3 regions of the [Enterobacter] lignolyticus SCF1 genome follow, and region 1 is predicted to be linked to each of the others. Evidence: predicted binding sites of a transcription regulator. Region 1 holds the regulator's gene; each other region holds the start of a gene.
The links. Region 1 encodes PhoB, which activates phosphate uptake and scavenging genes when phosphate is short. Its sites were predicted from a motif close to CTGTCATAAAACTGNCNNAT; they were not measured.

Region 1 (10,893 bases):
ACGCATCGGCACGGAGTTAATCGCACGCGGGATGGATTTCTCCGGATCTTTGGCCTCACCGGCGGTGATGCCGATAATTTCGATACCGCCGTAGGCAAACATCACCATCTGCAGCGACATCACCATGCCAAGCCAGCCGTTGCTGAAGAAGCCGCCGTTGCTCCACAGGTTATGGATCCCCGTCGGCTGGCCGCCGTTGCCGATACCCCAGACGATTATCCCGATACCGGCGACGATCATGATGATGATGGTCGCGACCTTGAAGAACGAGAACCAGAACTCCAGCTCGCCGAACACCTTTACGCTCATCAGGTTGATGGCGCAGATAATCAGCACCACGCTCAGCACCCAAATCCAGTGCGGCACCGCCGGGAACCAGACGCCCATGTAGATCCCGAAAGCGGTGACGTCGGCAATGGCGACAATCAGAATTTCAAAGCAGTAGGTCCAGCCGGTGATATAGCCAGCCAACGGGCCCAGGTTTTCCTGCGCATAGCGCGAGAACGAGCTGGCAGACGGGTTATGAACGGACATCTCGCCGAGCGCCCGCATAATGATATAGGCCGCAACGCCGCCGATAATATAGGCCAGCAGCACGCTGGGACCGGCCATTTTAATGGCGTCTGCCGAGCCATAAAAAAGACCGGTGCCGATAGCCGACCCGAGCGCCATAAAGCGAATGTGGCGGGTGCTTAGCCCGCGCTTTAGCTTGTTATTCGTTTCCATTAATTCCAATGCCTGACACAAAAAAACAAAACCACGGGGCATTTCGCCCCGTGGTTAATTTCCACTCTTCGCGCTGACTTAGTGCGCGCTGGAGGTAACCGGACGTCCCGCTGCGCGATCCCAGGCGATAGCCAGTACCGCCATTACGATAGTCGGCATCAGCCACGCCAGCCCCTGCTCCGCCAGCGGCAAATGCTGGGTCCATGACGGCAGGATGTCGGCAAACGCGGAGGCCTTAATACCGTCCAGCAAGCCAAACACCAGGCTGATAAACATCGCCGGGGCGATCACGCGGGTGGAATTATGCCACCAACCGCGGGTAAAACTTAATACTACCAGTGCGATACAGGGAGGATAAATCGCCGTCAGCACCGGAATGGAAATCTGAATCAGGTGGCTCAGCCCCAGGTTGGACACCACCATGGAGAACAGACCGAGGATAAAAACCAGCGAACGGTAAGAGAGCGGCAGGTACTGAGCAAAAAACTCCGCACAGGCCGTCGTCAGGCCCACCGCCGTCACCAGACAGGCGATGAAGATGAGCGCCGCCAGCAGGAAGCTGCCCGCGCCGCCGAAGGTATGCTGCACATAAGCATGCAGAATCGCCGCGCCGTTGGCGTTCTGCTCAACCAGCGTCGCGCTGTCGGAGCCGAGGCGGAACAGCGCCAGATACAGCAGCGTCAGGCCGATACCGGCGATCAGCCCGGCCCACACGGTATAGCGGGTCAGCAAACGCGCCTCGGTCACGCCGCGAGAGCGCGCCGCATTGACGATAACGATGCCGAACACCATCGCCCCCAGGGTGTCCATGGTCAGGTAGCCATTAACAAAACCGTTGGAGAACGCCGAGGTCTGGTACGCCTCCAGCGCATGGCTGATAGGGCCAACCGGCCAGATAATCGCCGCAACGGCAAGCACAATCAGCGCGAGAATTTTCAGCGGTGCCAGGAAGTTGCCCACGGTATCCAGCAGTTTGCCCGGGTAGAGCGACACGAGGATAACCAGCGCAAAATAGATAATGCTGTAGATAAGCAGCGGCATCGCGCCATCGCCGGTCAGCGGCGCAATACCCACTTCAAAGGAGACGGTCGCGGTACGCGGCGTGGCGAAAAAAGGCCCCACCGTCAGATAGCACACCACGGCCAGCAGCAGGCCCGCCACCTTACCGATTGGCGTGCTCAGGGTATCAACGCCGCCGCCGACCTTCGCCAGCGCGATAACGGTCAATACAGGCAAACCCACCGCGGTAATCAGAAACCCAAGCGCCGCCGTCCAGACGTGCTCGCCCGCCTGCAGACCAACCATGGGAGGAAAAATGATGTTGCCTGCGCCAACGAACAACGCAAAGGTCATGAAACCCAAAGCGATGATGTCGCGTGATCTTAACTGATGAGTCATAAACGCTTTACTGCCTGTGGATGTGGTGTTGAAAAAGAAACATTTCTCGCTGCTCCCAACGGGATAGTGCAGCGGCAATTGCGCACAATTTCAGCGAGATATTCTCCCTGAATAGCGTGGAGAAGAATTGTTATTTGATAATCCACGCGTATGCAGTCTGTCTGTTGCTGCATGGGGCGCAATTTAAACGCTTATAACGTTTTAAAGCAAGAAGGGATCGCAAAACCAGATGATTATCTCAATCACTCGTCGTAATCCAGATTTATTAACCAGATATCAGAAAAACCCATGGCTAATAATGCGAACAAAAAATAAACAGACGTTTGATAATTGTTCACCGTCTGGTTAACCGCAAAGAAAAAAAACCAGCCGAAGCTGGTTTGTGGAAATACAGATTGACAGTTGCTCCGTCAGGCGCTTTTTCTGGCAATTAAACGTTCCGGCAGGAGGAAGCTGAAACGGGTGCGAACCCCCGGCTGGCTTTCAATATCCAGCCGGCTGTCGTGATGGTTCACCGCATGCTTAACGATAGCCAGCCCCAGCCCGCTGCCCCCGGTCTGGCGGGAGCGCGCTTTGTCGACGCGATAAAAACGCTCCGTCAGGCGCGGGATATGCTCGGGCGCGATCCCGGGTCCGTTATCTTCGACGCTGAACAGCGCGCCGTGCGGCGTACGCTGCCAGCAGACGCGAATTTCGGTGCCTTCCGGGGTGTGGTTAACCGCGTTGTACACCAGGTTAGACATCGCGCTGCGCAGCTGCTCTTCGTTGCCCAGCACCTGCAGCGAATCATCGATTTCAAACGTCAGCACGTGCTTTTTATGGCTCAGCGTCTGGGCTTCCCGCTCGACGACGCGCAGCATCATCGGCACGTCGATTTTATCGTTCAGCGCCATGAGCGGCGCGGCTTCGATTTTTGACAGCGTCAGCAGCTGGCGGACCAGGCCTTCCATACGCTGGGTCTGCTCGCGCATGGTATGCAGCGCTTTTTCGCGCGGCGCGCCCTCAAGGATTTGCTCCTGCATCATCTCCAGGTAGCCCTGCAGCACCGTCAGCGGCGTGCGCAGCTCGTGGCTGACGTTAGCAAAGAAGTTGCGTCGCGCCCCTTCCAGCTGGTGCATCTGCGTGACGTCGCGCGCCACCATCAGCAGCTGTTTTTCGCTGTAGGGCATCACGCGAATCTCCAGATGCCGCCCGCTGTTAAGCACCAGATTCATCGGTTTGGTGAAATCGCGCGCCTTCAGGTAGCGGGAAAATTCGGGATAGCGCAGCAGGTTCAGGATGTTCTGACCATTATCGTCCGGCCAGCGCAGGTGCAGCATCTGCTGCGCCAGACCGTTACACCAGAAAATCGCCCCCTCTTCGGTGGTCAGCACCACGGCGTCAGGCAAGGACTCCGCCCCGCTGCGAAAGCGTTTAATCAGGCTGCCCAGCTCGCGACGGCGCTTTTTGTTACGCATCTGCATCTGGTGCAGGCCGTACAGCAACGGCTCCCAGCTGCCGCGTCCGGGAGGCGGCGTCATGCTGCGATCGACCCATAACCACCAGGAGAGCCGCAGCAAATTCCAGAAATGCCAGATCAGAAGCCCGGTGACCGCCGCCAGCAAAAACCACGGCAGGTGACCAATGAGGCCCCCCAGAATGAGGGCCGGGATACAACAGAGGATCAGCTCAAATACCAGCCTTTTCCATGACAGCCGTTCCAGCACGGGTAACACTCCAGTCAGTTGTCAGAAACGGGCAGAGAACCGATAACCCGTGCCGCGAACGGTTTGTACCATTCGGTCATGACCACTATGTTCCAGCGCTTTACGCAGGCGGCGAATATGCACATCCACCGTCCGGTCTTCAACATATACGTTCGTGCCCCAGACGTGGTTCAGCAGCTGTTCGCGGCTGTAGACACGCTCCGGGTGGGTCATAAAGAAGTGCAGTAGCTTAAACTCCGTAGGCCCCATGTCCAGCGGATTCTCGCCGGTCATCACGCGATGCGAGGAGGGGTCAAGGCTAAGACCCTGCATTTCAATCACTTCTTCTACCGCCATCGGCGATATGCGTCTCATGACCGCCTTAATTCGGGCCACCAGCTCTTTCGGGGAAAAAGGCTTGGTGATGTAATCATCAGCGCCGGTTTCCAGCCCGCGTACGCGGTCTTCCTCTTCGCCGCGGGCGGTCAGCATCACCACCGGAATATCGCGGGTCATGGCTTCGCGCTTCAGATGCTTAATGAACTGAATCCCCGATCCGCCCGGCAGCATCCAGTCGAGTAAAATCAGATCAGGCCAGGGTTCATTGAGTTGCGTTACAGCGCTGTCATAATCTTCCGCTTCAACAGGCTGAAAGCCATTTTGCTCCAGAACGAAGCACACCATCTCGCGAATCGGCGCTTCATCTTCAACGACCAGAATACGTCTCGCCATTATTTACCCTGTGTTTTTAGTAACAAGCCTAAAGTGCGGCGCCATTATGCGTCAGATTTATGACAGATTTATGAATAAGATGACCGTCTTATGATAGTGGATTTTTGAATTATGACACGGGGTTAATGCGGCCATCGCCCTGGGATCGCTATGCGTTTATAATCCCTGTCACGCTTTTTTGCCACAGGACACTTATGCGCATCCTACACACCTCCGACTGGCACCTGGGCCAGAACTTTTACAGTAAAAGCCGGGCCGCCGAACACCAGGCGTTTCTCGACTGGCTGCTCGACACGGCGGACGCTCAGCAGGTGGATGCCATTATCGTGGCGGGCGATATTTTTGATACCGGCGCGCCGCCGAGCTACGCCCGCGAGCTGTATAACGGTTTTGTGGTCAAACTGCAGCAAAGCGGCTGCCGTCTGGTGGTGCTGGCGGGCAACCATGATTCGGTGGCGACGCTGAATGAATCCCGCGAGATCCTCGCCTTTTTGAACACCACCGTGGTTGCGGGCAGCGGCACCCCGCCCTGCGTGCTCAACCGCCGTGACGGCACCCCCGGCGCCATTCTGTGCCCGGTGCCGTTCCTGCGCCCGCGCGATGTGGTGGTAAGCCAGGCCGGATTGTCGGGCGGTGAAAAACAGCAGCATCTGCTGCAGGCCATTACCGACTACTACCAGCAGCAGTACGCGCAGGCGTGCGAGCTACGCGGCGACCGGCCGCTGCCGATCGTGGCCAGCGGCCACCTGACCACCGTCGGCGCTAGTAAAAGCGACGCCGTACGCGACATCTATATCGGCACCCTCGACGCCTTTCCGGCGCAGAACTTCCCGCCGCTGGACTATATCGCTCTCGGCCATATCCACCGGGCGCAGAAGATCGGCGGCAGCGAGCATATTCGCTACTGCGGTTCGCCAATCCCCCTCAGCTTCGACGAAACCGGGAAGCCCAAAAGCGTCAATCTGGTGACCTTCGCCGACGGCAAGCTTGCGGACGTGACGCCGCTCGAGGTGCCCGTCACTCAGCCGCTGGCGGTGCTGAAGGGCGATTTCGCCAGCATCAGCGCGCAGCTCGCACAGTGGCGCGACGCCCCGGCGACACCGGCAACGTGGCTGGATATCGAAATCACCAGCGAAGAGTATCTGCACGATATTCAGCGTAAAATCCAGACGCTAACCGACGACCTTCCCGTTGAGGTGCTACTGGTGCGCCGCAGCCGTGAGCAGCGCGAGCGCACGATGATGAACGCGCAGCGGGAAACGCTGAGCGAGCTGCGCGTAAGCGATGTCTTCCAGCGCCGGCTGGATCTGGAGTCGCTCGACGCGCCGCAGCAGGACCGGCTGCACCAGCTGTTTAACGAAACAGTGCAAACGCTTCGTGGGGAGGAAACGGCATGAAGATCCTGAGCCTGCGCCTGAAGAACCTCAACTCCCTGAAGGGCGAGTGGAAAATTGACTTTACCGCCGAACCGTTCGCCAGCAACGGTTTGTTCGCCATTACCGGGCCGACGGGCGCGGGGAAAACCACCCTGCTCGACGCCATTTGCCTGGCCCTGTATCACGAGACGCCGCGGCTTAACACGGTGTCGCAATCGCAAAACGACCTGATGACCCGTGATACCGCCGAATGCCTGGCGGAAGTAGAGTTTGAGGTCAAAGGCATCGCATACCGCGCCTTCTGGAGCCAGAACCGGGCGCGCAACCAGCCGGACGGCAACCTGCAGGCGCCGCGCGTTGAGCTGGCGACCTGCGCGGACGGCAAAATTCTGGCCGACAAGGTGAAGGACAAGCTGGAGCTGACCGCCTCGCTCACCGGGCTGGACTACGGGCGCTTTACCCGCTCGATGCTGCTTTCCCAGGGGCAGTTCGCCGCCTTCCTCAACGCCAAACCCAAAGAGCGGGCCGAGCTGCTCGAAGAGCTGACCGGCACCGAGATTTACGGGCAGATCTCGGCGCAGGTGTTTGAAAAGCATAAAACCGCAAAAACCGAGCTGGAAAAGCTGCAGGCGCAGGCCTCGGGGATGGTGCTGCTGAACGATGAGCAGCAGCAGGCGCTGCAGCAACGTTTGCAGGCGCTTACTGACGAAGAGAAACGGCTGCAGGACGTACAGACCCGCACCCAAAGCTGGGCGCAGTGGCTGACGAGGGAAAACGAAATTTGCCGCGAGCAGCAGCGCGCGCAGGCCGCGCTGCAGAGCGCCGGACAGGCGCTGAACGACGCCGAACCGCAGCTGGCGAAGCTGGCGCTGGCGCATCCTGCCGATACGCTGCGCCCGCTGTGGATGCGGCTGCAGGACCGGCAGGCCGCGCTGCAGCATATCCGCCAGCAAACGACTGAAGTAAATACTCGCTTACAGAGCCAGACCGGGCTGCGAAACCGCATCCGCCACAGCGCCGCCCGGCAGCACACGCAGCTGCTGGCGCAGCAGAAAACCCTCGGCGACTGGCTCGCCGCCCACGACGGCTATCGTCACTGGCAGCGGGAGCTTGCCGGATGGCGGGCCACGTTTGAACAGCTGGCGCGGGACGCCGTGCAGCTGCAGATGCTGTCCCAGCGCGAGGCCGGGCTCAGGGGCGAACTCAGCGCGCTGCCGGAAACCGCGCTGACCCTGGAGGCGGCGGCGACGGCAGCGGCGCTGGAGCAGCACGCCGTCCTGCGCCCATACCGCCAGCAGCTCAACGCGCTGTACGGACGCTTTGCGCCGCTGCAAAAGCGCCGTCAGCAGCTGCAACAGTCGCTGCAGCAGCGCCAGCAGGAGCAAGAACAGCACGATGCCGAACTCGCCCGCCGCCGCCAGCAGTATAAGGAGAAGCTCCAGCAGTTCACCGACGTCAAAACGCTGTGCGAGCAGGAGCGCACCATCGTGGCGCTGCAGGAAGAGCGCGCCCGCCTGCAGGCGGGTTCCCCGTGCCCGCTGTGCGGCTCAACCGAGCATCCGGCCATTGAGCGCTACCAGGCGCTGACGCCGGGCGTGAATGAAGCCCGCCGGGACGCGCTGGATAAAGAGGTCAAGGAGCTTGCCGAGTCCGGCGCCGCGCTGCGCGGCCAGCTGGAGGCGCTCAATAAGCAGCAGCAGGCCGACAACGGCGAGATACAGACGCTGACGGAGCAGGAGCAAGCGCTCACCTTACAGTGGCAATCCACCGTCGCCGCGCTGGGGATCGCCCTGACGCCGCAGGAGGATGTCGCCGCCTGGCTGGAAACACAGCAGGAGTACGAGCAGCAGCTTTTCCGTCACAGCCAGCGGCTCGCCCTGCAGCGCCAGATGGACGCCCTGAATGCCCAGGCGGCGGAAATCCGCCAGCAGCAGGCGCAGCGCCAGCAGGCGCTGGCGGCCACGCTTGCCGCGCTGGCGCTGACGTCGCCGGAGGCGGGCGAAGAGCGTCGCTGGCTGGACGCGCGCGAGGCGGAAAGCGCGCAGTGGCAGACCCACAGCGACGAACAGCAGCGCAACCAGCGCCAGCTTGAGCTGCTGCAGCCGCTGCTCGACACGCTGCCGGAAAGCGCAGACCCCGAAGCGCCCGAGGAGACGCCGCTGGAGGGATGGCAGCAGGTGCATCATGACTGCGTCTCGCTCCACGGCCAGTGGCAAACGCTGCAGCAGCAGGAAACCGACGCCAGCGAGCGCCTGCAGCAGGCGCAGCAGGCCTTTGAGCAGGCGCTGGCGGCAAGCCAGTTCGCCAACCAGCAGGCGTTCCTCGACGCGCTGCTCGACGAAGCGACCCGCAGCCGTCTGGAGCAGCTCCGACAAACGCTGGAAAACCAGCTGCACCAGCAGCAGGCGCTGGTCGCCCAGGCGCAGGCGACGCGGGAGCAGCATCAGCAGCTGAAGCCCGACGGTCTCCCGGAGACCGAGAGCCTCGAGACGCTGCAGGCTCAGCTGCAGCAGCTGGCCCAGCAGATGCGCGAGAACAGCACGCAGCAGGGCGGTATTCGCCAGCAGCTGACGCAGGATGCCGCCAGCCGCCAGCAGCAGCAAGCGCTGATGCAGGAGATAGACGCAGCCGCAAGAACGCTGGAGGACTGGGGCTGGCTCAACGCGCTGATCGGCTCCAGAGAGGGTGATAAATTCCGTAAATTCGCCCAGGGGCTGACTCTCGATAACCTGGTGTGGCTGGCGAATGAGCAGCTCAGCCGCCTGCACGGCCGCTACCTGCTGCAGCGCAAGGCCAGCGAAGCGCTGGAGCTGGAGGTCGTCGATACCTGGCAGGCCGACGCGGTTCGCGATACCCGCACCCTGTCCGGCGGCGAAAGCTTCCTCGTCAGCCTCGCGCTGGCGCTGGCGCTGTCGGATCTGGTCAGCCACAAAACGCGGATCGACTCGCTGTTCCTCGACGAAGGCTTTGGCACGCTGGACAGCGAAACGCTGGATACCGCGCTGGATGCGCTGGATGCCCTCAACGCCAGCGGTAAGGTCATCGGCGTTATCAGCCACGTTGAAGCGATGAAAGAGCGGATTCCGGTGCAAATCAGGGTGAAGAAAATCAACGGGCTGGGATATAGCAGGCTGGATAAGCGCTTTGCGATGGAGTGATGCGTCCCTCACCCAGGCGGGTGAGGGAAAATACTACAGCGGCCACAGCCACGCCGCGCCGCGCACGCCGCTGGAGTCGCCGTGGGCGGCCCTGCGGATCGGCGTTTCGCATTCGCCGCCGAACACAAACCGCTTCACCAGCTCCGGCACGGTCTGGTACAGGCGATCGACATTGCTCATGCCGCCGCCCAGCACAATCACGTCCGGATCGAGAATATTCACCACATGGGCCAGCGATTTCGCTAACCGCAGCTCGTAGCGGCTGAGCGCCTGTTCCGCCAGCGCATCGTGCTGCCCGACCAGGCGCATAATGTCGCTGCCCTTCAGCGCCTGGCCGCTCAGCCGCCGGTAATCGGTGGCGAAACCGGTGCCGGAGATGAAGGTCTCGATGCAGCCCTGCTTGCCGCAGTAGCACGGCACCTCGGCGCGATAGCGCAGCTCGTCGTCATCCATCCACGGCAGCGGGTTATGCCCCCACTCGCCCGCCGTGCCGTTGCCGCCAATGTGCGCGCGCCCGTTGATGGCGACGCCCGCCCCGCAGCCAGTGCCGACGATCACCGCAAACACCGTCCGGGCGCCTTTTGCCGCGCCGTCCACCGCTTCCGAGACCGCCAGGCAGTTGGCGTCGTTCGCCAGCCGCACTTCGCGGTTTAAGCGCCGGCTCAGGTCTTTGTCAAAAGGCCGGCCGTTGAGCCAGGTGGAGTTGGCGTTCTTCACCACGCCGGTATAGGGCGAGATAGACCCGGGGATCCCCATCCCGACGCTGCCGGACTGGCCGGTCTCTTTTTCCGCCATCGCCACCAGCGCGGCGATGGTTTCAATCGTCTGCTGATAATCGTCGCGCGGCGTCGGCAGCCGGTGGCGGAACAGCTGCTCTCCTTTATCGCTCAGCGCAATGACTTCCGTCTTCGTTCCACCCAGATCAATACCTATTCGCACAGAAGCATCCTCAGTTCCTGATTAACAATGCAAGCATAGCGACAATTCGCTATCATGCCCGCTGGATTTAACGACAAAGCCGTGGAAATTATCATGCTGTGGTTCAAAAATTTAATGGTTTACCGTCTCAGCCGCGACATTACCCTGCGCGCTGACGAGATGGAAAAACAGCTAGCCGAGCTGGCGTTTACCCCATGCGGAAGTCAGGATATGTCGAGAACCGGCTGGGTTTCGCCGATGGGTTCGCACAGCGACGCCCTGACGCACACGGCAAACGGTCAAATCCTCATTTGCGCGCGCAAGGAGGAGAAAATCCTGCCGTCGCCGGTGGTGAAGCAGGCGCTGGAGGCCAAAATCCAGAAGCTGGAAGCCGACCAGGGCCGTAAGCTCAAGAAAACTGAAAAAGACTCGCTGAAAGACGAAGTGCTGCACTCCCTGCTGCCGCGGGCCTTCAGCCGCTTCAGCCAGACGCTGCTGTGGATAGACACCGTCAACGGCCTGATCATGGTCGACTGCGCCAGCGCGAAAAAAGCGGAAGATACGCTGGCCCTGCTGCGTAAAACGCTCGGCTCCCTGCCGGTTGTCCCGCTGGCGCTGGAAAACCCGATTGAGCTGACCCTGACGGAATGGGTGCGTTCAGGCGCCGTGGCGCAAAGCTTCCAGCTTCTCGACGAAGCGGAGCTGAAGGCGATCCTCGAAGACGGCGGCGTGATCCGCGCCAAAAAGCAGGATCTGGTCAGCGATGAAATCGCGGTGCACATTGAGGCCGGAAAAGTGGTCACCAAACTGGCGCTCGACTGGCAGCAGCGGATCCAGTTCGTCATGTGCGACGACGCGTCCATCAAACGTCTGAAGTTCTGCGATGAGCTGCGCGATCAA
Region 2 (10,893 bases), 1.6 Mb from region 1:
AAAACGCGTAGTCTTTCACTTTGATGGAGGCGACGCCGATACCGACAAGATAGATATCCAGCATTACCCACTCTTTGAGCTTTTCGAGCATCAGCAGGACGGGGCGCAGATTCATTCCGAGAATATTGCCAAGCCACAAGTAGGTTATCGCCGTCACCAGCAGCATCGGGGCGGCGACGGTACAGAACAGGACCATGGCGGCGGGGATCGGGTCGCCCTGTTCGGTCATCTGCCAGATGCCCTGCATCAGGTTAGCGTCTATCCTTACGCCAAGCAGGTGCAGGCGCAGCAGCGGCTCGCCCCAGGCAAAGGGCATCAGCATGATCATCGTGATGGCCATCGCCGCCAGCCGCGTCAGCGACCAGTCGCGTCCGTCGCGGATTTTGGCGTTGCAGCAGGGGCAGTACGCGCTTTGGTGCTTCTTGACCACCGGCAGGCTGAACATCGTATCGCACTGCGGACAGCGATGATAATTAGCGGGAACTTGCAGATTGCTGACTTTGTGAATTGCCAGCTTTTTCCCTAATGAATTTTGCGTCGCTCTCAGTGCCATTTATTAGATTCGCAAATGAATGTATAACGCTATCTTAACCTATGAATGGAATCATCTTGAGCCTTAGCGCATTTAATGCTTATTTTATTAGGCTATGCGTCGGATTTCGGCAATTAAAGTAAGACAAACCAAGTGACTATATAATGAGCAAAACAGAGTTTTACGCGGATCTGAACCGCGATTTTCAGGCATTAATGGCAGGTGAAACCAGTTTCTTAGCCACACTCTCTAATACCAGCGCGCTGCTGTTTGAGCGCCTGGCGTCGGTGAACTGGGCTGGCTTCTATCTTCTGGAGGGCAAAACCCTGGTACTGGCCCCGTTCCAGGGCAAAATTGCCTGTGTGCGTATTCCCGTCGGCCGCGGCGTTTGCGGTACCGCTGTCGCCGAAAACCGCGTTCAGCGCGTAGAGGATGTGCATGCGTTTGACGGCCATATCGCCTGTGACGCTGCGAGCAATTCTGAAATTGTTCTGCCTCTGACCGTTAACGGACAGATTATCGGCGTACTGGACATCGACAGCCCGGCGCTTGCCCGCTTCACCGCTGAGGATGAGCAGGGTCTGCGTGAGCTTGTCGGTCGCCTTGAGCAGGTGCTTGCGGCAACCGACTATCATAAATTCTTTCAGCCTGTCGCAGGATAATCAACGGATAACGTAGCATTTACCGATGACGTCATTATAATGACGCCTGTTCATGCCTGTGGTTTATTGGCTACGTCCGTTGTAATCAGGAAATTTCATGGAAAATCAACCTAAGTTGAATAGCAGCAAAGAAGTCATCGCTTTTCTGGCCGAACGTTTTCCTCACTGTTTCAGTGCGGAAGGCGAAGCGCGCCCCCTGAAAATTGGTATTTTTCAGGATCTGGTCGAGCGTGTTGAGGGTGAGATGAATCTCAGTAAGACCCAACTTCGTTCCGCTTTACGTCTCTATACCTCCAGTTGGCGCTACCTGTACGGTATCAAAGCCGGCGCTATCCGCGTTGATCTTGACGGCAACGCCTGCGGCGAGCTGGACGAGCAGCATGTGACGCACGCGCGTCAGCAGCTGGAAGAAGCCAAAGCGCGCGTTCAGGCACAGCGTGCCGAACAGCAGGCGAAAAAACGTGAAGCCGCTGCTGCTGCCGGCGAGCAGGAAGATGCGCCGCGCCGTGAGCGCAAGCCGCGTCCTCCGGTACGCCGTAAAGAGGGCGGGGAGAGTAAGCCGCGCAACACGGCGAAACCTGCCGCTAACGCTAACAAAGCGCCTCGCGCTGTGCGTGAAGAGCACCACACGCCTGTATCAGATCTGTCTGCGCTGACCGTGGGCCAGTCCCTGAAGGTTAAGGCGGGCAATAACGCAATGGATGCCACTGTACTGGAGATCACCAAAGATGGCGTTCGTGTACAGCTGACTTCTGGTATGTCAATGATTGTACGCGCAGAACATCTGGTGTTCTGAAACGGAGGCCGGGCCTGGCATGAACACATTTTTTAAGGTCACCGCGCTCGCTGGCATGCTGTTACTGGCAGGCCAGTCGTTTGCTGTGGACGATATTACCCGTATAGACCAGATTCCTGTTCTGAAGGAAGAGCCGCAGCATGCGACGGTCAGTGAGCGCGTTACGTCACGCTTCACCCGGTCGCACTACCGCCAGTTCGATCTGGATAACGCCTTTTCCGCGAAAATCTTCGATCGCTACCTGAACCTGCTGGACTACAGCCACAACGTCCTGTTGGCCAGCGACATTGCGAAATTTGAGCCGCGTAAAACGCAGGTCGGCGACGAGCTGCGCAGCGGCAAGCTCGACGTGTTTTACGATCTCTACAATCTGGCGCAAAAGCGCCGGTTTGAGCGCTATCAGTACGCGCTGAAGGTGCTGGCGCGTCCAATGGATTTCACCGGCAACGACACCTTCAACCTCGACCGCAGCAAAACCCCGTGGCCGAAGGATGAGGCGGAGCTGAACGCGCTGTGGGATGCGAAAGTCAAATTTGACGAACTCAGCCTCAAGCTCGCCGGGAAAAACGATCAGGAAATCCGCGATACCCTGACGCGTCGCTACAAGTTTGCTATTCGCCGTCTGGCGCAGACCAACAGCGAAGACGTTTTCTCACTGGCGATGACGGCGTTTGCCCACGAAATCGATCCGCACACCAACTACCTGTCCCCGCGCAACACCGAGCAGTTCAATACCGAGATGAGCCTGTCTCTGGAAGGGATTGGCGCGGTGCTGCAGATGGATGACGACTACACGGTCATCAACTCCATGGTTGCGGGCGGTCCTGCGGCGAAGAGCAAAGCGATTAGCGTTGGCGACCGTATCGTCGGCGTCGGTCAGACCGGCAAGGGCATGGTTGACGTTATCGGCTGGCGTCTTGATGACGTCGTGGCGCTGATTAAAGGACCGAAGGGCAGCAAAGTCCGCCTGGAGATTCTGCCGGCGGGGAAAGGGGCGAAGACGCGTGTCGTGACCTTAACGCGCGAACGCATTCGTCTTGAAGACCGCGCGGTGAAGATGTCGGTGAAAACCGTCGGTAAAGAAAAAGTCGGCGTGCTGGATATTCCGGGCTTCTACGTTGGCTTAACGGACGACGTCAAAGCGCAGCTGCAGAAGCTGGAAAAACAGAACGTCAGCAGCATTATCATCGATCTGCGCAGCAACGGCGGCGGCGCGCTGACCGAGGCGGTATCGCTTTCTGGTCTGTTCATCCCGTCAGGCCCGGTCGTACAGGTCCGTGACAACAACGGCAAGGTGCGCGAAGACAGCGACAGCGATGGCATGGTCTATTACAAAGGCCCGCTGGTGGTGCTGGTTGACCGCTTCAGTGCCTCGGCGTCGGAAATTTTCGCTGCCGCGATGCAGGATTACGGCCGTGCGCTGATCGTCGGCGAACCGACGTTTGGTAAAGGTACCGTTCAGCAGTATCGCTCTTTGAACCGTATCTACGATCAGATGCTGCGTCCTGAATGGCCGGCGCTGGGCTCCGTGCAGTATACGATTCAGAAGTTCTACCGCATTAACGGCGGCAGTACGCAGCGTAAAGGCGTCACCCCGGACATCATGATGCCGACCGGTAGCGAAGAGACCGAAACCGGCGAGAAGTTTGAGGATAACGCGCTGCCGTGGGACAGCATTAATGCGGCTACCTACGTGAAGTCAGGCGATATGGCGCCGTTTGGCCCTGAACTGCTGAAGCAGCACGATGAGCGTATTGCGAAAGATCCTGAGTTCCAGTACATCATGAAGGACATTGCGCGCTTTAACGCCATGAAGGATCGCCGCAACATCGTTTCTCTCAATTACGCCCAGCGTGAAAAAGAGAACGAAGAGGATGATGCGACCCGTCTTGCGCGGATTAACGACCGCTACAAGCGTGCAGGTAAACCGCCGCTGAAGAAACTGGACGATTTGCCGAAGGATTACCAGGAACCGGATCCATACCTGGATGAAACGGTCCATATCGCGCTCGATCTGGCGCATATGGAAAAAGAGTCTCCGGCCGTTACCCCGGCACCAACGAAGTAATCTCTCTCTAACAGGCACAAGAAATTGTGCCTGTTTTCTTATCGCGTTTTGTTCTGCGTCAACGAGATACTACAAAATGTAAAGTTGTGTTTTTCTCGTGACTTAGCGCCCCCCGATAGTTGAAAATTCTCATAAGACCCATACGATATGGGTAATCGCATAGTGCGTTTTGTTAGAACGAGGTTAAAAGTAAATTATGATGCGAATCGCGCTCTTCCTGATAACCAACCTGGCCGTCATGGTTGTGTTTGGGCTGGTGCTAAGCCTGACAGGAATTCAGTCGAGCAGCATGACAGGGCTCCTTATCATGGCGCTGCTGTTTGGTTTTGGCGGCTCGATTGTGTCGTTGATGATGTCTAAATGGATGGCGCTGAAGTCGGTCGGTGGTGAAGTCATTGAGCAGCCGCGCAACGAAACGGAGCACTGGCTGATGAATACCGTCGCGCAGCAGTCCCGCCAGGCGGGGATCGCCATGCCGCAGGTGGCGATTTATCACGCGCCGGACATCAACGCGTTTGCCACCGGCGCGCGTCGTGACGCCTCACTGGTGGCGGTAAGCACCGGTCTGTTGCAGAACATGAGCCGTGACGAAGCCGAAGCCGTTATTGCGCACGAAATCAGCCATATCGCTAACGGCGATATGGTGACCATGACCCTGATCCAGGGCGTGGTGAACACCTTTGTTATCTTCATTTCCCGCGTGATTGCGCAGGTGGCGGCAGGCTTCCTGAGCGGTAACCGCGACGATGGCGAAGAGAGCAACGGCAACCCGCTTATCTATTTCGCCGTGGCGACGGTGCTGGAGCTGGTATTTGGTATTCTGGCCAGCATCATTACCATGTGGTTCTCGCGCTACCGCGAATTCCATGCCGACGCCGGTTCAGCCAAACTGGTCGGGCGCGAGAAAATGATTGCCGCTCTGCAGCGTCTTAAAACCAGCTATGAGCCGCAGGAAGCGAGCAGCATGATGGCGTTCTGCATTAACGGTAAGTCGAAATCGCTCAGCGAGCTGTTTATGACCCACCCGCCGCTGGATAAGCGCATCGAAGCGCTGCGCAGCGGCGAGTATCTCAAGTAACTCGTTCACAGCAGCCAAAGGGCGCCTCTTCGCAGGCGCCTTTTTTTATGCCTGGCTGCGAGGCTGGGCGATCCGCAGCCCGCTGATGACCGCCGCAATCACCGCCAGGATGCCCGCCAGCAGCAGCGAGGTATGGGTGCCCTGATTCCCCAGCAGGTTAAACAGCAGCGCGACCAGCGCCGCTCCGGTACTTTGCCCGAGCAGGCGGGCGGTGCCGAGCATGCCGCTGGCGCCGCCGCTGCGGTGGCGAGGCGCGGAGGAGACTATCGTATGGTTGTTCGGCGACTGGAACAGGCCGAACCCGGCACCGCACAGCACCATGCGCCAGATAATATCGATGTCGTGCGGCGCCGGGGGCAGCAGCGCCAGCGCGAACAGCCCGCAGGCCATAATCGCCAGCCCCAGCGCGCCGAGCAGCCCGGCGTGCACTTTTTCGATCAGATAGCCCGCCAGCGGCGCCATCACCATGGTCGCCAGCGGCCAGGGCGTCAGCAGCAGCCCGGTTTCGACTTCGCTGCGGCCCATCATGGTTTGTAAAAAGAAGGGCAGGGAAACCAGCGCCAGCATCTGTGCGCAAAACGAGCAGATGGAGGTACAGATAGAGAGCGAAAACAGCGGAATGCGCAGCAGATCAACGGGCAGCAGCGGTACCGGCAGGCGCAGCTGGCGGCGAATAAAGAAGAAGCCGACGACCAGCATTACCGCCACTTCCGCCAGCACCAGCTGTACCGATTGCCCCTGGGCGAAACCGCCGAGCGCGGTAATCAGCAGTCCGAAGGTGAGCGCATTCATCACCGCGCTGGGCAGGTCAAAGCGCGGGGCATGGCTGCGCGCGCCGTTGGGCGGCAGATAGCGGATCGCCAGCAGCAGTGAAATGATGCCGAGCGGAACGTTAATCAAAAACAGCCACTGCCAGGAGGCTACCGACAGAATCGCCGCCGCAATCGTCGGCCCGGCGGCGGAAGAGACCGCGACGATAAACGAGTTAATCCCCATTCCACGCCCAAGAAAACGCTGGGGATAGATGAGACGGATGAGCGCCGTGTTGACGCTCATCAGCGCCGCGCCGCCGAGGCCCTGCGCGACGCGCGCGAGCGTGAGCATTTCCAGCGAGTGGGAAAGCGCGCAGATAAGCGAGGTGCAGGTAAATACGACCAGGCCGCACTTGTAGATCCGGCGATAGCCGAACATATCGCCAAGATAGGACAGCGACAGCAGGGAGATGACAATCGCAATCTGATAGGCGTTCACAATCCAGATGGAGGCGGCGGGGGAAGCGTTGAGATCGCTGGCGATGGTCGGCAGCGCAACGTTAGCGATAGCGCCGTCCAGCACGGCCATGGAGATCCCAAGAACAATGGTCAGGATGGCGCCATAACGCTGCGGCAGCGGCAAACCATCAGTAAAGGCTTTTTCCATGTTGAAAATAGGTCTTTAGTGAAATCATTATACAGGTAATGATTTTAGCATTGATTATCAGGCAGTATGTCGCAGATTTGTAACGAAGTTACCGAAGATCGATTGCGACGGCGGTTCGGGGAAATTATAATAAAAACCAGTTCTATTTTTTATAAAACAGTGGCAATGAGGTGATAAATGGCAGTCGCGGATTTGGATAAGCAGCCAGATTCAGTCTCTTCAGTATTGAAGGTTTTTGGCATCCTCCAGGCGCTCGGAGAAGAGCGTGAGATCGGTATTACCGAACTGTCGCAGCGCGTCATGATGTCAAAAAGCACGGTCTATCGCTTTTTGCAGACCATGAAGTCCCTGGGTTATGTGGCGCAGGAAGGGGAGTCCGAGAAGTATTCGCTGACGCTTAAGCTGTTTGAACTCGGCGCCCGTGCGCTGCAAAACGTGGATCTGGTTCGCAGCGCGGACATTCAAATGCGTGAACTGTCGCGCCTGACGAAAGAGACTATCCACCTTGGCGCGCTGGATGAAGACAGCATTGTGTACATCCATAAAATCGACTCGATGTACAACCTGCGCATGTACTCCCGCATCGGGCGCCGCAACCCGCTATACAGCACCGCGATCGGCAAAGTCCTGCTGGCCTGGCGCGATGCCGATGAGGTGCAGCAGATTCTGGAAGGCGTAGAGTACAAGCGCAGCACCAGCCGCACGATAACCTCGACGGAGGCGCTGCTGCCGGTACTGGCGCAGGTGCGCGAGCAGGGTTATGGCGAAGATAACGAAGAGCAGGAAGAGGGATTACGCTGCATCGGCGTGCCGGTATTTGACCGCTTTGGCGTGGTTATTGCGGGTCTGAGCATCTCTTTCCCGACGCTGCGTTTCTCCGAAGATCGCCTGCAGGAGTACGTCAGCATGCTGCATACGGCGGCGCGTAAAATTTCTGAGCAGATGGGCTACAACGACTATCCGTTCTGAGCCGCGCCGTTGCTGTGAAAAACGCCGCGATTGCGGCGTTTTTTTTTACCCTTTATCGACGACGATATCGCTTTTGCGCAGCAGCGGGCAGTTGGTCATGCCGATGATTCCGCTGTTTGAATGCACATATTGTGCGGTACTGGTGCCGCGAGCGGTCAGGTATTTACACTGTAATCCCAGGCCGCCAACATTTTCGCTGCTGCCGATAAGTACGCCGTAACCGCTTAATAGCAGGGCGATCCAGGCGATGGCCAGCACAAGAACAGAACGTATCACTAAGCGCATTGTTGCCTCATTATTGTTTCTTCCCGCCAATCAGCCTATCCGGATCATGCTCTGAAACAAGTCGATGATTCCTAAAATGATCGGAACCTATTACAGTTAGCCGCGGTTTAAGATTAGCATGCTAACCTGTTCACAGGTTGCAGTTACCCGGAGAGTGGAGTGAAAAAGTTACGCTGGATCATTGTGATCGTTGTTCTGCTGATCGCCTGTCTGCTGCTGTGGACGCAGACGATCAACGTGTTGTGCGATCAGGATGTGCAGTTTTTCAGCGGTATTTGTACCATCAACAAGTTCATTCCCTGGTAGACCATTTTTCTCACAGGTGATTTTCTTCCTCAGCCTGAGTGGTAGAATAATGGCTTCTTTTTGAGGTGGTGAGATGATGGAAGTAATCAGTTCCGGAGTAATGGGCATGGCCCCGCTGGTCATGTCTCTTCTGGTTGTTGTCGTTGGGTTGGTTTTGTGGTTTTTTGTTCGCCGCGCCAGCGCCCGCAGCAATGAGCAAATCGAGTTACTGGAAGCGTTGTTAGATCAGCAGAAGCGTCAGACTGCGCTGTTGCGCCGTCTTTGCGAAGCGAATGAGCCGGAAAAGGAAGCGTCGGCAGAGCAGGATGCGTCTGCGCAGGCGGCGCAGGAAGATGAGGACGACGGTTTTATTCGCCTTGTCGCTGAACGCTGAAGCGCGGTACATTCCCGGTATCAATCCGTTACCGGGAATCCCTCCCCTGAGATTCATATACCCGTCTGTCATACATTATTGCGATATTGTATTAATCGCTCCGGCGTACGTTAATTTGTGAATTATTGCTGATTTTGTTTAAGCCTGACGGCAGTTTTTTTTATGTGCCGGCGTTTTCGCCGCAGCGAAACGTTTTTATTGCGCTATTTCGTAGATGTCATCAAATTTTCATTATTGTGATGCATTATCGATAATAATTATCTATGGTCGCCGGACGAGATTTTTTTTAACATAGCGTGTTTTTTGTGCGACATAATTATGCATGATTGTTTCTAACTTTAGAAAAATTCAGGTTTACGCGCTTGCGATCTGGACGGCGCAAAGTTGACGCGCTATGGTAGAAAAGTCGCGCAAAACCGAGAGCTTGACGGATGTTATGGGCAGGCATAGCGATTCGCTAAGCGTTGTCGGGCACGCATAACTGTGCAGGCGATCAACGCTTAGTTCTCTAATTTGTGCGACCGATCCAGACACGTTTAAAAATGGCTTGCCATAATTTACGTTGTGTGTGATAACACGTTTTGGGTTAAACGAGGTACAGTTCTGTCTATGTGTGGCATTTTCAGTAAAGAAGTCCTGAGTAAACACGTTGTCGTTGAATACCGCTTCTCTGCCGAACCTTATATTAGTGCCTCATGCAGTAATGTCTCAGTTTTATCTATGTAAGTGCCCACGGGCGAAGAAAACATTCTAAGGAATTTTGCAAATGGCAAAGATTAAAGGTCAAGTTAAGTGGTTCAACGAGTCCAAAGGTTTTGGGTTCATTACTCCGGCTGATGGCAGCAAAGACGTGTTCGTACACTTCTCTGCAATCCAGGGTAACGGCTTCAAAACTCTGGCTGAAGGCCAGAACGTTGAGTTCGAAATTCAGGACGGCCAGAAAGGCCCGGCAGCTGTTAACGTAACCGCTATCTGATTACGAATCCACTGATCTCATTGAAATCAGCCATAAAGCCTCGCGTAATGCGGGGCTTTTTACTGCATGTTGCAAATTGTGTCTGCATCTCTCGTCCGGTCGCGCTTTGTTGCAAAATCCTGTGATTATTAGCACTGTTTATCGGTTTTCCGTCATGTGTTTCGTGTTAAATCATGAGGTTGCAACTAATCATCAGGAGCCGGAGTGCAAAACCATCGCTTTACCATCCCCCCTTTTCGTTTTGGACTGCTGTGCGTGGGGATCCTCTGCTGTTTAGGACTCTTGCTGGCCCGCATCGGCTGGCTGCAGATCGTTTCGCCAGACAACCTCGTCAGGCAAGAGGATTTGCGCTCATTGCGCGAAGAAACAATCGATGTGCCTCGCGGCATGATAACCGACAGGGAAGGGCGGCCGCTGGCGGTAAGCGTACCGGTGAGCGCTATCTGGGCGGATCCGCAGACGGTGCTGGAAAAAGGAGGCGTTGGCTACAGCGCGCGCTGGCAGGCGCTGGCGAATGCGCTGCATCTGTCGCTCGCCGAGCTGTCTTCCCGCATCGTGCAGCATCCGCATTCCCGCTTTTTATATCTGGCGCGCCAGGTCGACCCGCAGCAGGCTGACTGGATCGATAAGCTGCATCTGCCGGGAATCAACCTGCGCGAGGAGTCGCGCCGCTTTTATCCGGCGGGGCACGTGGCGGCTAACCTGCTCGGCTTTACCAATATTGATGACCAGGGCATCGAAGGGGTGGAGAAGAGCTTTAACGCGCAGCTGCAGGGGAAGCCGGGCCTGCGGCTGGTGCGCAAAGACAAGCACGGCAAAGTTATTGAGAACCTGACCGAAGTGACGCCGGTACCCGCGCACAATCTGCAGCTCAGCATCGACGAGCGCCTGCAGACCGTGACGGAAGACGCACTGGATAACGCGGTGCGCTGGAACAAGGCGGAGTCCGGCGCGGCGGTGCTGATTAAAATTGATACCGGCGAAATTCTGTCGATGGCGAGCTTCCCGGACTTTAACCCCAATAACCGCGACAGCGCGACGCTGGATGATTTCCGCAACCGCGCCATCAGCGACACCTTCGAGCCGGGTTCGACGGTGAAACCGCTGGTGCTGATGACGGCGCTGCGTCAGGGCATTGTGCAGCCGGACAGCGTGGTGGATACCCACCCCTATATGCTGGACGGTCACCGTATCCGCGACGTGGGCTATTACCCTGAGCTTAGCCTCACCGGCATTTTGCAAAAATCGAGCGACACCGGCGTGTCGAGGCTGTCGCTGGCGATGCCGATTCAGCGGTTGCTCGATACCTACAGCGCCTTCGGTTTTGGTCAGCCGACCGGTCTGGGGCTGACCGGTGAAAGCCAGGGGTTCTTACCCCAGCGCCGCTTCTGGAGCCAGCTCGACCGGGCGACCTTTGCCTTTGGGTATG
Region 3 (10,893 bases), 1.1 Mb from region 1:
GTACCCAGCGCGTAGGCCGCCTCGCGCAGGCTGTCCGGCACCAGCTTCAGCATGTTCTCGGTGGTACGAATAACGATAGGCACCTGCAGCAGCGCCAGCGCGATCACGCCCGCCCAGCCGGAGAAATGCTCCATCTGCATGACCACGATGGTGTAAACAAACAGACCGACAACGATGGACGGCGCAGACAGCAGAATATCGTTGATAAAACGGATAACTTCCGCCAGCCAGGATTTACGACCGTACTCCGCCAGGTAAACGCCCGCCAGAATCCCCAGCGGCGTACCGAAAACCGTCGACCACAGGATTAACAGGCCGCTACCGGCCAGGGCGTTCGCCAGACCGCCGCCCGCGGTGTTTGGCGGCGGCGTCATTTCGGTAAACAGCGCCAGCGACATACCGTCGATGCCGCGTACAACGGTAGAAAACAGGATCCACACCAGCCAGAACAGACCGAACGCCATGGTCGCCATTGAGAGCGTCAGCGCGATACGGTTTTTGGTACGGCGCCGTGCCTGCATTTTGCGGCGGGATTCCGCCAGTTCAGCCGTCGTTTGCATTTCAAGAGTCGCCATTAACGTGCCCCCTCGTTTTTCGCGAGGCGCAGGATCATCAGTTTAGAAATCGCCAGGACGATAAAGGTGATCACGAACAGGATTAAGCCCAGTTCCATCAGCGCCGCAACGTGGAGGCCTGATTCAGCTTCGGCAAACTCGTTGGCCAGCGCCGAGGTAATGCTGTTGCCCGGCATATACAGCGAGGCGCTGTCGAGCTGGTAGGTATTACCGATGATAAAGGTGACCGCCATGGTTTCACCCAGCGCGCGGCCAAGGCCGAGCATCACGCCGCCAATCACGCCGTTTTTAGTAAACGGCAGCACGATGCGCCAGATAACTTCCCAGGTGGTGCAGCCGATGCCGTAGGCCGACTCTTTCATCATCACCGGGGTTTGTTCGAACACGTCGCGCATAACGGCGGCGATGTACGGAATGATCATAATGGCGAGGATCACGCCAGCGGCCAGCAGGCCGATACCAAACGCCGGGCCGGAGAACAGGGTGCCAACAATCGGAATGGCCGACAGCACATTCCCGACCGGTTCCTGAAAATAGGTGGCAAACAGCGGAGCAAAAATAAACAGGCCCCACATGCCGTAAACGATGCTCGGAATGGCCGCCAGCAGCTCAATCGCAATACCCAGCGGACGTTTCAGCCAGTTTGGCGCCAGCTCCGTCAAAAACAGCGCAATGCCGAAACTCACCGGAACGGCGATCAGCAGAGCAATCAATGAGGTCACCAGAGTACCGTAGATAGGTACCAGCGCACCGTAGATATCATTCGGCGCATCCCACTCTTTCGTCCACAGGAAGGAGAAACCGAACTTCTGGATGCTAGGCCAGGAGGAGAAAATCAGGGAGACGATAATGCCGCCGAGCATAAATAGCACAATCAGCGCAGCCAGTTTTACCAGCGCGCCGAAAAGGAGGTCGCCCTTTTTGCTCGGGGGATTAAATGCAGGCTTGATTGCCGCCATAAATTACTCTTCAGTTAAGACGTTTCACGAAATTGACAGATAGCATGACTGCTACCCGTCATTTTCGTCAATATTTCCAATTAGTACAGCGCTTTACCGCTGCTGTCTTTCACGTTGGTCTTCCATGCTGCGCGAACCTGCTCAATCACGCTTTCCGGCAGGGTAGCGTAGTCCAGCGCATTCGCTTCTTTACCGCCTTTTTTGTAGGCCCAGTCAAAGAATTTCAGCACTTCAGCGCCCTGCTCAGGTTTCTTCTGCTCTTTGTGCACCAGAATGAAGGTGGTGGAGGTGATTGGCCACACGTCCGCGCCTTTCTGGTTGGTCAGGTCCTGAGCGAAGGATTTGTTCCAGTCAGCGCCTTTCGCCGCGTTGGAGAAGCTCGTTTCGGTCGGGCTAACGTCGGCGCCATCAGCAGACTTCAGCTTGGTGTAGGTCAGGTTGTTCTGCTTCGCGTAAGCATATTCAACGTAGCCGATGGAACCCGGCAGACGCTGTACGAACGCCGCGATACCGTCGTTACCTTTGCCGCCCAGACCGGTCGGCCAGTTAACGGTAGAGCCAGCGCCGATTTTGGACTTCCACTCTTCGTTTACTTTAGCCAGGTAGCTGGTGAACACGAAAGAGGTACCAGAACCGTCAGCGCGACGAACAACGGCGATGTTCTGAGAAGGCAGCTTCTTGCCCGGGTTCAGCTTAACAATCGCTTCGTCGTCCCACTTTTTAATTTTGCCCAGGTAGATATCGCCCAGGGTTTTACCGTCGAGCACCAGCTCACCGGATTTGAAGCCAGGCAGGTTCACCGCCAGCACCACGCCGCCAATCACGGTCGGGAACTGGAACAGGCCTTCCTGGGAGAGCTTATCGTCGCTCAGCGGAGCATCAGACGCGCCGAAGTCAACGGTATTTGCTGTAATTTGTTTAACGCCACCGGAGGAGCCGATACCCTGATAGTTAACCTTGTTGCCGGTTTCTTTCTGGTAGGTATCCGCCCATTTGGCATACACCGGCGCAGGGAACGTTGCACCAGCGCCAGTCAGGCTTGCTTCTGCAAATGCAGAGAAAGCGCTCATCGATAAGGTCGCGGCGACAACAGTTGCGACAGTGGTACGCATAACTTTCATAATGTCTCCTGCAAGAATTCGTAAATCGTTGTTTAAGTGGCTACGGTGAGCAAAATAGGACAAACAGGTGACAGTTAAATGTACGAATTATGACAGTTTTATGACAATCGAAGAGTGCGATATAACTCATTGATTTATAATGATGCGCATACATTGCACTGTCATTATTTTGTCATATTGCATGAAAGATAGTCTGGTACAGAATAGCTAAAATGACAACGGCTGCCTGAGACAACCGTTGCGTATAGACGTTAATCAGTTTGAAAACTCAATAACCAAAGTGGCCCAGGCATCAAACGTGTTGGGGGTTGGCTTGTTTCCCGTGAGGCTTGCCGGTGCGGAGTAAAACGTAACGCTGCCATTCGTATTACCCACAAGGCTGATCGCTGACATGTCCGCGGGCATTAATGAACTCCCATCAACGCGAACGGGGCTTCCATCTCGATCGTAGATTTTGACGCCAACATCGGGGTTGCTGGTGGTTACCATGGACGCATCCGCGCTCGGAGCCTGGGCAACAAACGAAGCGTTAATCTTTGCCGTGTTGCGCACCTCCGACATTCCAGTACAGGATACCGCTACATCCGTTTTTATCTTTCTTCCTGATACAACGGCGCCTGGCGTTGAGGAAAACTCGCTGGCATAAATTTTACCTAAGTCGATATCAATAACTTGCCCCTGGTTTATTTCACAATTTTGCGGGGCAATAAGCTGTCCTTTAATCGTAACTTTTGAAACCGGTGTTGTGCGGGGAAAGTCATCGGACATTCCGGCATAAAGCCACGCTACTTCAGTTTGCGGGATATCTATCGTCCCCATAACCGGATGACGAAGATAAAAAGAGAGTTTAGCTGAACGACCGGAATCCAGGTTAATAGTACTACCGTCATTACCCGCACCGCACGTATGTGAAGGACTAGTTGACTGGTTTGATAAATGATCAAAAGGTATTGCTGCATACTGATTATTTATAATAAAAACCTTCACACCAACAGAAAGCGTTTCAGATCCAGATGTATCTTTTAATATATAGTAATTTAACCCACCCATAGCGCGATCGAGAATGAGTCCAGGTGCTGGATCGCCAATATAGTAAATAGGATAAAAAGTGGTATCTGAATAAGGTGGTTGTCCGCCATGCTGATCGTCGCAATGACACCGCACCGGATAGGTTCCCGTCGTGTTCGTTAACGCATCTACCACGGTATAGCCCGTCTGATTATTTGCCGACGAAATGGTTATTGGTCCAAATGATAAGTTTAACATGTGCGTTGACCCATCCGAATTATGACAAACGCCATCGCCTGCGGCGAAGCAGTCGTAGCAAAAAAACAGCATAATTAGCCCTGACAATATTTTTTTCATTCTCTATTCCTTTAGCGACAAGATGCTGGTGTCTGAATTAGCCCATCTTTTAATTGTTTTTCATCCAGACGGTATGAAACATGGCATGTTTTTGCGCTACTTTCTCCCCAACGCAAAGAGAGTGTTCCTTCGATTGGCATACCAGAAAGATACAAATCGCCGTTATCTCCCACAATGCCCGTTACGGTGCCCGATTCAAGCTCAGCGGACGCCATCGCACCAAAAGGTACGGAGGCTCCATCAGGCAGATGCACATTAAACAGCACACGATAGCCAACGTGGGTGACAAATTCCGCTCTCACCACCGCGCCTCGCGTAGGTACAATATTCACTACGCTGTTTTCCAGCTCGACGTTGGCTTTTTCAAAGTAATCGCTGCTGATGGACACCCGGTTCTCATCATACGGCGTCATTTGCGTTTTTACCGTATAGCCGCGCCAGTCGGTGGAAACCCCCGTCGCGTTGTCGATCCCCATCCCTTCTGCGCCAGGCGCTTTAATCAGCGCGACCGTTTCCCCCAACTGCTGCGAGAAGGTCACACCATCCGCATGTACCAGAACACCGCCCTTCACGCCGTAATTCAGACGCTGCGAACCTCGGCTGTAATCATACGAACCATTCACCGAGCCATAGGTTCCGTCATAGCTCAGCCCGGCGCTGCCGCTGTAGGTATCCTCCGGCGAACTTATCCACGATTCCTGAAGGTTGTAGCTCAGATTATGCCCCTCCAGCAGCGTACCGTTCAGACCCGCCTGCATGGTGCTTTCGTTGTGATTGTTTTGCGTTAATGAATAGTTCACATAGCTGTTTTCCATCCACCCGGATAACGGGATAGACACGGACAACATGAAAATCTGTTCGCCGTCATAATTACTATCATCATGATTATTATGGCCATAATAGCCGGAGCTATGGTTGATAGAATCGGTATAGTTCCAGGAGATATTCCACGAAATCCGGTGCCAGTAATTGCTGTAGCCTAACTGCACCAGGCGTTCAACCTCATCCGTTTTCCAGTATTGCTGACGACTGACCGTCAGATAGAGGTTTCCCCAACCATTGCCAAAGGATTGCGTCCAGGTTCCCTCGAGCCGGCTGCGGCGGTTACCGCTAATCCAGAAATCGCTGGCGTCATCCTGCCGCTGCGCCCACTCGTTCATGCTGTAGTAGCCCTGCGTCGAGTAGCGATAGCCTACCAGGCGGAAATTGGTGTCCGTTTCATCAAAACGCTTAGAGTAGAGAAAGCGATAGGATTGCCCGCTTTCATCATCACCGTCGTCAAAACGGGCCCGTGCATGCGTGACGTCAAAAGAAATGGCGCCAATATCCCCTAAATCCTTCCCCATCCCCAGCGCAAGGGAATCATAATCTTCTGCCGCCTGTACGCCGCCATATACCGTCATCCCCCACGGCAGGCCATGCAGGATCTGCGCCTGCAGCACATTTGGCGTGAAGTGATCCTGATTACGCAACTCACCGACGCTGATATCAACGTCCGTCTGCCCTTCACGCTTTAATATCGCCAGCGACGCATACGGCTGGGTAAAGTGCTGCTCGCTGCCGTCCTCTTCCTTAATAGTGACATCCAGATCGCCACCCGAATTGGTGGTATTCATGTCCGTTATCGCAAACGCGCCTTGCGGCACAGCGGACTGATAAATGACGTAGCCATTTTGCTTAATAATGACCGTGGCATTGGTTCTGGCTACCCCACGCACCACCGGCGCAAAACCATTCTGACTGCTGGGGAGCATGTCATCATCGGTATACAAACGGGCGCCACGGATTTGCGTGCTATCGAAAACGTCGCTGGCCGTCCAGGTATCACCCAGCATGACCTGGCTGCGCAGCACGGCGATATCGCGCTGGACATAGGAGCTTATTGAGTGGTAATCCGTTCGGCCATCAGAGTGGTTGAGCGTACTGTAATTACGTAAACGCCAGGCGCCAAGGTTGAAACCGTTCTGCAGGTTCAGGTAGTAATAGTCGCTCTCATCGTAGTCCGATTTGACCGTATGCGTCCCGGAGAGATCGTAATTCATCATCAGCGCGGTGATCCCTTCATCCCAACGCGAAGGGGGGATGGTGTCGCGCGCGGCGATATCCAGATATATCTGTGGAACAGAAAGCGCTAGCGTCAGTTTATCCGCATCCAGCGTCCAGACGGCGCCGTCAATTAAAGGTACCGGGTTGATGCAGGCTTTATCATCGACATTTTCCAGCGTTTTTAGCGCATCCACTTTTACGCCAAAACTTTTCAGCGTCTCCTTTACCTCCGTAAAGCAGGGATGCAGTTCGCCATCAGGTTTATCCTGTACAAAGGTGACCATCCGCCGATCCAGCAGTTTGCCGTTAATATAAAGATCCACCTTATATTCACCGGCCGGCAACGTATTCGTCCTGTTGAACTGACGAATATCAATATTCATCGGGTGATCGATTTCCAGCAACGCCGGGTTAAATACGCTGTCGCGAGCATGAGCATTAGACCCGACGCCCAGCGCAACGCCTGACGCCAGCGCCAGAGCAAGACGTACCTGTGTCATGTATTACGTCCTTACCGTCACAGGGACAATGTCAGCGGCGCGCTGACGGCGCCATAGTCATTAATAAAACGCCAGACCAGCTTATGCCCCGCCACTCCGACCGGGAGCGGTAACGTCAGCGTTTCAAATGGACGAACCATATTGAGTGCGATGTCTTTACCATCCACGCTGATGTCCATCACGTTGATATGAACAGGCGTGGGGTTTTCAACCACCAGCTGATTTCCCTGCCGACGCCATTTCACCTTCGGGGCAGCACCTTCCGGGATAATTTTTATCGACGCCGGGCGCCAGAACAGCTTAATACGGGTTTTAATTGCGATTTCGAGCGTGCTGGAATCTGTTTTCGTACTGGCCGGGGGGATATTTTTTACATTCAGCCAGAATACGGATTCCCGATCCTGCGGTAAGTCACCCTGGGTTTTAATAATACGCAGGATTTTTTCCTGCCCTGGTTCCAGACGAGAAACCGGAGGAATAGCCGTAAACGGTGGTTTCACGCTATCTGTTTTATTAAAAGGGTCAATCCATACCTGAATCAGATAAGGAATTTTCACCTCTTTATTAAACACCGAGATAGTCGCATCAGATTTGTCACTGGCATAAATTAATCGAGTGCCGCCAATAACAATCCCGGCATTCACCATTGATGAATAAAAAAACCACAGTGCAACAATTAAACTGCTTAACAGACGCCAGACCATAGAGATCATCCCTGCTGAATTTTCTAAAAAGAACCTGTTTATTATGCTGGAATTACGGCAAAACAACGCCTTACCCCAAAAGGTAAACAGGTTCTCGTTTCACAGAAAAATAATGGGGATTATTTTTGATACTCGACGGTAAACTGGGAATCGGCGTTACCGGTACCGGCAGTGACCTGAGCTGTCGTCTGAATATAGCGGGCGATAAATTTCAAATCAGCGCCATGCGATGTTGGATCAATATCAGTCCACGCGGAATCATTATACAGCTTAACAATGCTATTATCGCTCTTGTTATGGATACGAATAGCCACACCGCTTGCTGCAATTGCGGACGGCTGGTCACCGGTATAATCACCCGGTGTACCGGTTTCCATTGGGTTGCCGATAGCCAGATCGCCCGCGCTGTTGTTGTCTTCAGTACCATCAAAGCGGATAGCCGCTTTGGTATAGGTATCCGGACAGTTTTGCAGGCTGATCGTAAAGTCTTTTGAAGACGCTTCGCTGGTCACCCCAGTAAACGCCGTTTTGTTCACTTTCCCTAAATCAACGTTTTGCTCCTGAGTGGCTGGCGTCACTTCACAGGTGCTATCAATAATCTCCCCGCGAAAATGAACGGTACCATCAGCGGCCAGTACCTGACCCACGGTTAACAATGAGGAAAGCGCCAACGCACCGGTAATTAAATTACGTTTCATTAAACAACTCCATTAATTATTAAGGTAAATCCTTTCTTTTTATACATATCAAAGATGTATAAAAAGCCACGCTAACGATGCAACGTAGCGCGTAGGGAATATTACATTAGGAGAATAGAGTTAAATATTATTTATACTTAAATACAAAGAAATAAAAACTTAAAAACCATCAATAGAGTAGCGCTTAATAATATTATTAAGCGAAAAACAAAAGCAACCATGTTATTTTATTTTCAAGAATCGTGGTTATAAATACAATACCAACGACTATATTGCAATAATATTAATTGATTTTAAGACTCTGTTTAGTCACAAACAGTAACAAGAAAAAGGGCTGCCAAATGGCAGCCCTTACCGTACAACGGCAAATGTTATTCAACCGTCACCGATTTCGCCAGGTTACGCGGCTGGTCAACGTCGGTACCTTTGATCAGCGCCACGTGATAGGCCAGCAGCTGCAGCGGAACGGTGTAGAAGATAGGCGCAATAGCCTCTTCCACATGCGGCATCTCAATGATGTGCATGTTGTCGCTGCCGGAGAAGCCGGCATCGCGATCGGCAAAGACATACAGATGACCGCCGCGGGCGCGAACTTCTTCGATGTTGGATTTCAGTTTTTCCAGCAGCTCGTTGTTCGGCGCCACCACGATAACCGGCATATCGGCGTCAATCAGCGCCAGCGGGCCGTGCTTCAGCTCGCCAGCGGCATAGGCTTCCGCGTGAATGTAGGAAATCTCTTTAAGCTTCAGCGCGCCTTCCAGGGCGATCGGGTACTGATCGCCGCGGCCAAGGAACAGCGCGTGATGCTTGTCGGAGAAATCTTCAGCAAGCTGCTCAATGCGTTTGTCCTGCGACAGCATCTGTTCGATACGGCTCGGCAGCGCCTGCAGGCCCTGGACGATATCCTGCTCAATGGCGGCATCCAGCCCTTTCAGCTGCGACAGCTTCGCCACCAGCATCAGCAGAACGGTCAGCTGGGTGGTAAACGCTTTGGTGGAAGCTACGCCGATTTCGGTTCCCGCTTTGGTCATCAGCGCGAGATCAGACTCACGCACCAGCGAGGAGCCTGGCACGTTGCAAATCGCCAGCGAGCCGAGGTAGCCCAGCTCTTTAGACAGGCGCAGCGCCGCCAGCGTATCCGCCGTCTCACCCGATTGCGACAAGGTGATCATCAGGCTGTTGCGACGTACGGCGGACTTGCGATAGCGGAACTCGGAGGCGATTTCGACATCGCACGGCACTCCGGCCAGCGCCTCAAACCAGTAACGGGAAACCATACCGGAGTTATAGGACGTACCGCAGGCGACAATCTGGATATGCTCAACCTTCGCGAGCATATCATTGGCATTCGCCCCCAGCTCGCTGAGATCCACCTGGCCGTGGCTGATGCGCCCGGTCAGGGTGTTTTTAATCGCGTTCGGCTGCTCGTAAATCTCTTTTTGCATGTAGTGGCGGTAGATGCCTTTATCACCCGCGTCGTACTGCAGATTGGACTCGATATCCTGACGCTGTACCTGCGCGCCGGATTTATCAAAGACGGTGACCGAACGGCGGGTCACCTCCGCGATATCACCCTCTTCGAGGAAGATAAAGCGACGGGTTACCGGCAGCAAAGCCAGCTGATCGGAGGCGATAAAGTTCTCGCCCATGCCAAGACCGATAACCAGCGGGCTACCGGAGCGGGCCGCCAGCAGAGTGCCAGGGTCGCGGGTATCCATGATAACCGTGCCGTAGGCGCCGCGCAGCTGCGGGATCGCGCGCAGTACCGCTTCACGCAGCGTACCGCCCTGTTCCAGCTCCCAGTGCACCAGGTGAGCAATCACCTCGGTATCGGTTTCCGACACAAAAACGTAGCCGCGAGACGCCAGCATGTCGCGCAGCGGCTCATGGTTTTCGATAATGCCGTTGTGAACCACAACGATGTGTTCTGACACGTGAGGGTGCGCGTTGCCTTCGGACGGTTCTCCGTGCGTCGCCCAGCGCGTATGCGCAATACCGGTACCGCCATGCAGCGGATGTTCTTCCGCCGCCTGAGCCAGCATCTGCACTTTTCCGAGACGACGCAGGCGCGTCATATGCCCTGCGCTATCAACGACGGCCAGTCCCGCAGAGTCATAGCCACGGTATTCCAGACGACGAAGACCTTCGAGAAGGATTTCAGCAATATCACGCTGCGCGACTGCGCCAACAATTCCACACATAGTTAAATTTCCTGAATATGGCGTTATGCCATGCGTTGTCGCCGACCTGTATTTGCCCTTTTCCGGGCGCCCCGAGCCTTGTAGAGAGTGGGGTTATTTTTATGGGTACTGCTTGTGGGGGGAGGATTATATTATCCCCTCACCCCGGCCCTCTTCCCAGTGGGGAGAGGGTTAATCCGTTACTTTTTCTTCACCGGACGCAGCCAGCCCTGCTTATGGGTCTGCGGCACGCGGCTTAATACCAGCTCATTATCGGCGATATCGCGCGTCACCGTCGTCCCTGCGGCAATGGTTGCGCCTTTACCGACGCGGACCGGCGCCACCAGCTGGGTATCGGAACCGACAAACACGTCATCGCCGATAATGGTTTTGAATTTATTCGCACCATCGTAGTTGCAGGTGATCGTCCCGGCGCCGATATTCACGTTGTCGCCAATTTCCGCATCGCCCAGATAGCTCAGATGGCCCGCTTTAGAGCCCTTACCCAGACGCGCTTTTTTCATCTCGACGAAGTTGCCGACGTGCGCCCCTTCCAGCAGCTGTGCGCCAGGACGCAGGCGGGCAAACGGGCCGATCGTGCACGCGGCGTCAAGCTGCGCGTCCTCAACGACCGAATACGGGCTGATTTCACAATCATCGCCAATGACGCTGTTTTTAATCACGCAGCCAGCGCCGATTTTGACGCGATTGCCGAGCGTAACGTGACCTTCAAGAATAACGTTAG

Region 2: a site for PhoB is predicted at 6,622-6,641, ahead of kdgR (DNA-binding transcriptional regulator KdgR). Genes of this name have one in related genera too.
Region 3: a site for PhoB is predicted at 2,743-2,762, ahead of pstS (phosphate ABC transporter substrate-binding protein PstS). Genes of this name have one in related genera too.

The regions. Positions count from the first base shown of each region.
Region 1 is NC_014618.1:3,645,485-3,656,377, forward strand. Features, by position in the region: gene proY (proline-specific permease ProY) at 1-726, opposite strand, end outside; gene brnQ (branched-chain amino acid transporter carrier protein BrnQ) at 805-2,124, opposite strand; gene phoR (phosphate regulon sensor histidine kinase PhoR) at 2,535-3,830, opposite strand; gene phoB (phosphate response regulator transcription factor PhoB) at 3,852-4,541, opposite strand; gene sbcD (exonuclease subunit SbcD) at 4,736-5,938, shown strand; gene sbcC (exonuclease subunit SbcC) at 5,935-9,075, shown strand; gene mak (fructokinase) at 9,109-10,014, opposite strand; gene rdgC (recombination-associated protein RdgC) at 10,108-10,893, shown strand, end outside.
Region 2 is NC_014618.1:2,071,722-2,082,614, forward strand. Features, by position in the region: gene yebS (membrane integrity lipid transport subunit YebS) at 1-553, opposite strand, end outside; gene ENTCL_RS09785 (GAF domain-containing protein) at 697-1,194, shown strand; gene proQ (RNA chaperone ProQ) at 1,292-1,990, shown strand; gene prc (carboxy terminal-processing peptidase) at 2,010-4,058, shown strand; gene htpX (protease HtpX) at 4,255-5,136, shown strand; gene ENTCL_RS09805 (MFS transporter) at 5,182-6,555, opposite strand; gene kdgR (DNA-binding transcriptional regulator KdgR) at 6,733-7,524, shown strand; gene ENTCL_RS09815 (YobH family protein) at 7,570-7,809, opposite strand; gene mgrB (PhoP/PhoQ regulatory lipoprotein MgrB) at 7,969-8,115, shown strand; gene ENTCL_RS09825 (YebO family protein) at 8,189-8,488, shown strand; partial or broken gene ENTCL_RS22920 (DUF2627 domain-containing protein) at 9,098-9,242, shown strand; gene cspE (transcription antiterminator/RNA stability regulator CspE) at 9,255-9,464, shown strand; gene ftsI (peptidoglycan glycosyltransferase FtsI) at 9,669-10,893, shown strand, end outside.
Region 3 is NC_014618.1:4,787,152-4,798,044, reverse strand. Features, by position in the region: gene pstA (phosphate ABC transporter permease PstA) at 1-575, opposite strand, end outside; gene pstC (phosphate ABC transporter permease PstC) at 575-1,534, opposite strand; gene pstS (phosphate ABC transporter substrate-binding protein PstS) at 1,615-2,655, opposite strand; gene ENTCL_RS22225 (fimbrial protein) at 2,911-4,020, opposite strand; gene ENTCL_RS22220 (fimbria/pilus outer membrane usher protein) at 4,032-6,566, opposite strand; gene ENTCL_RS22215 (fimbrial chaperone) at 6,584-7,270, opposite strand; gene ENTCL_RS22210 (chaperone-usher fimbrial major subunit) at 7,390-7,968, opposite strand; gene glmS (glutamine--fructose-6-phosphate transaminase (isomerizing)) at 8,340-10,169, opposite strand; gene glmU (bifunctional UDP-N-acetylglucosamine diphosphorylase/glucosamine-1-phosphate N-acetyltransferase GlmU) at 10,349-10,893, opposite strand, start outside.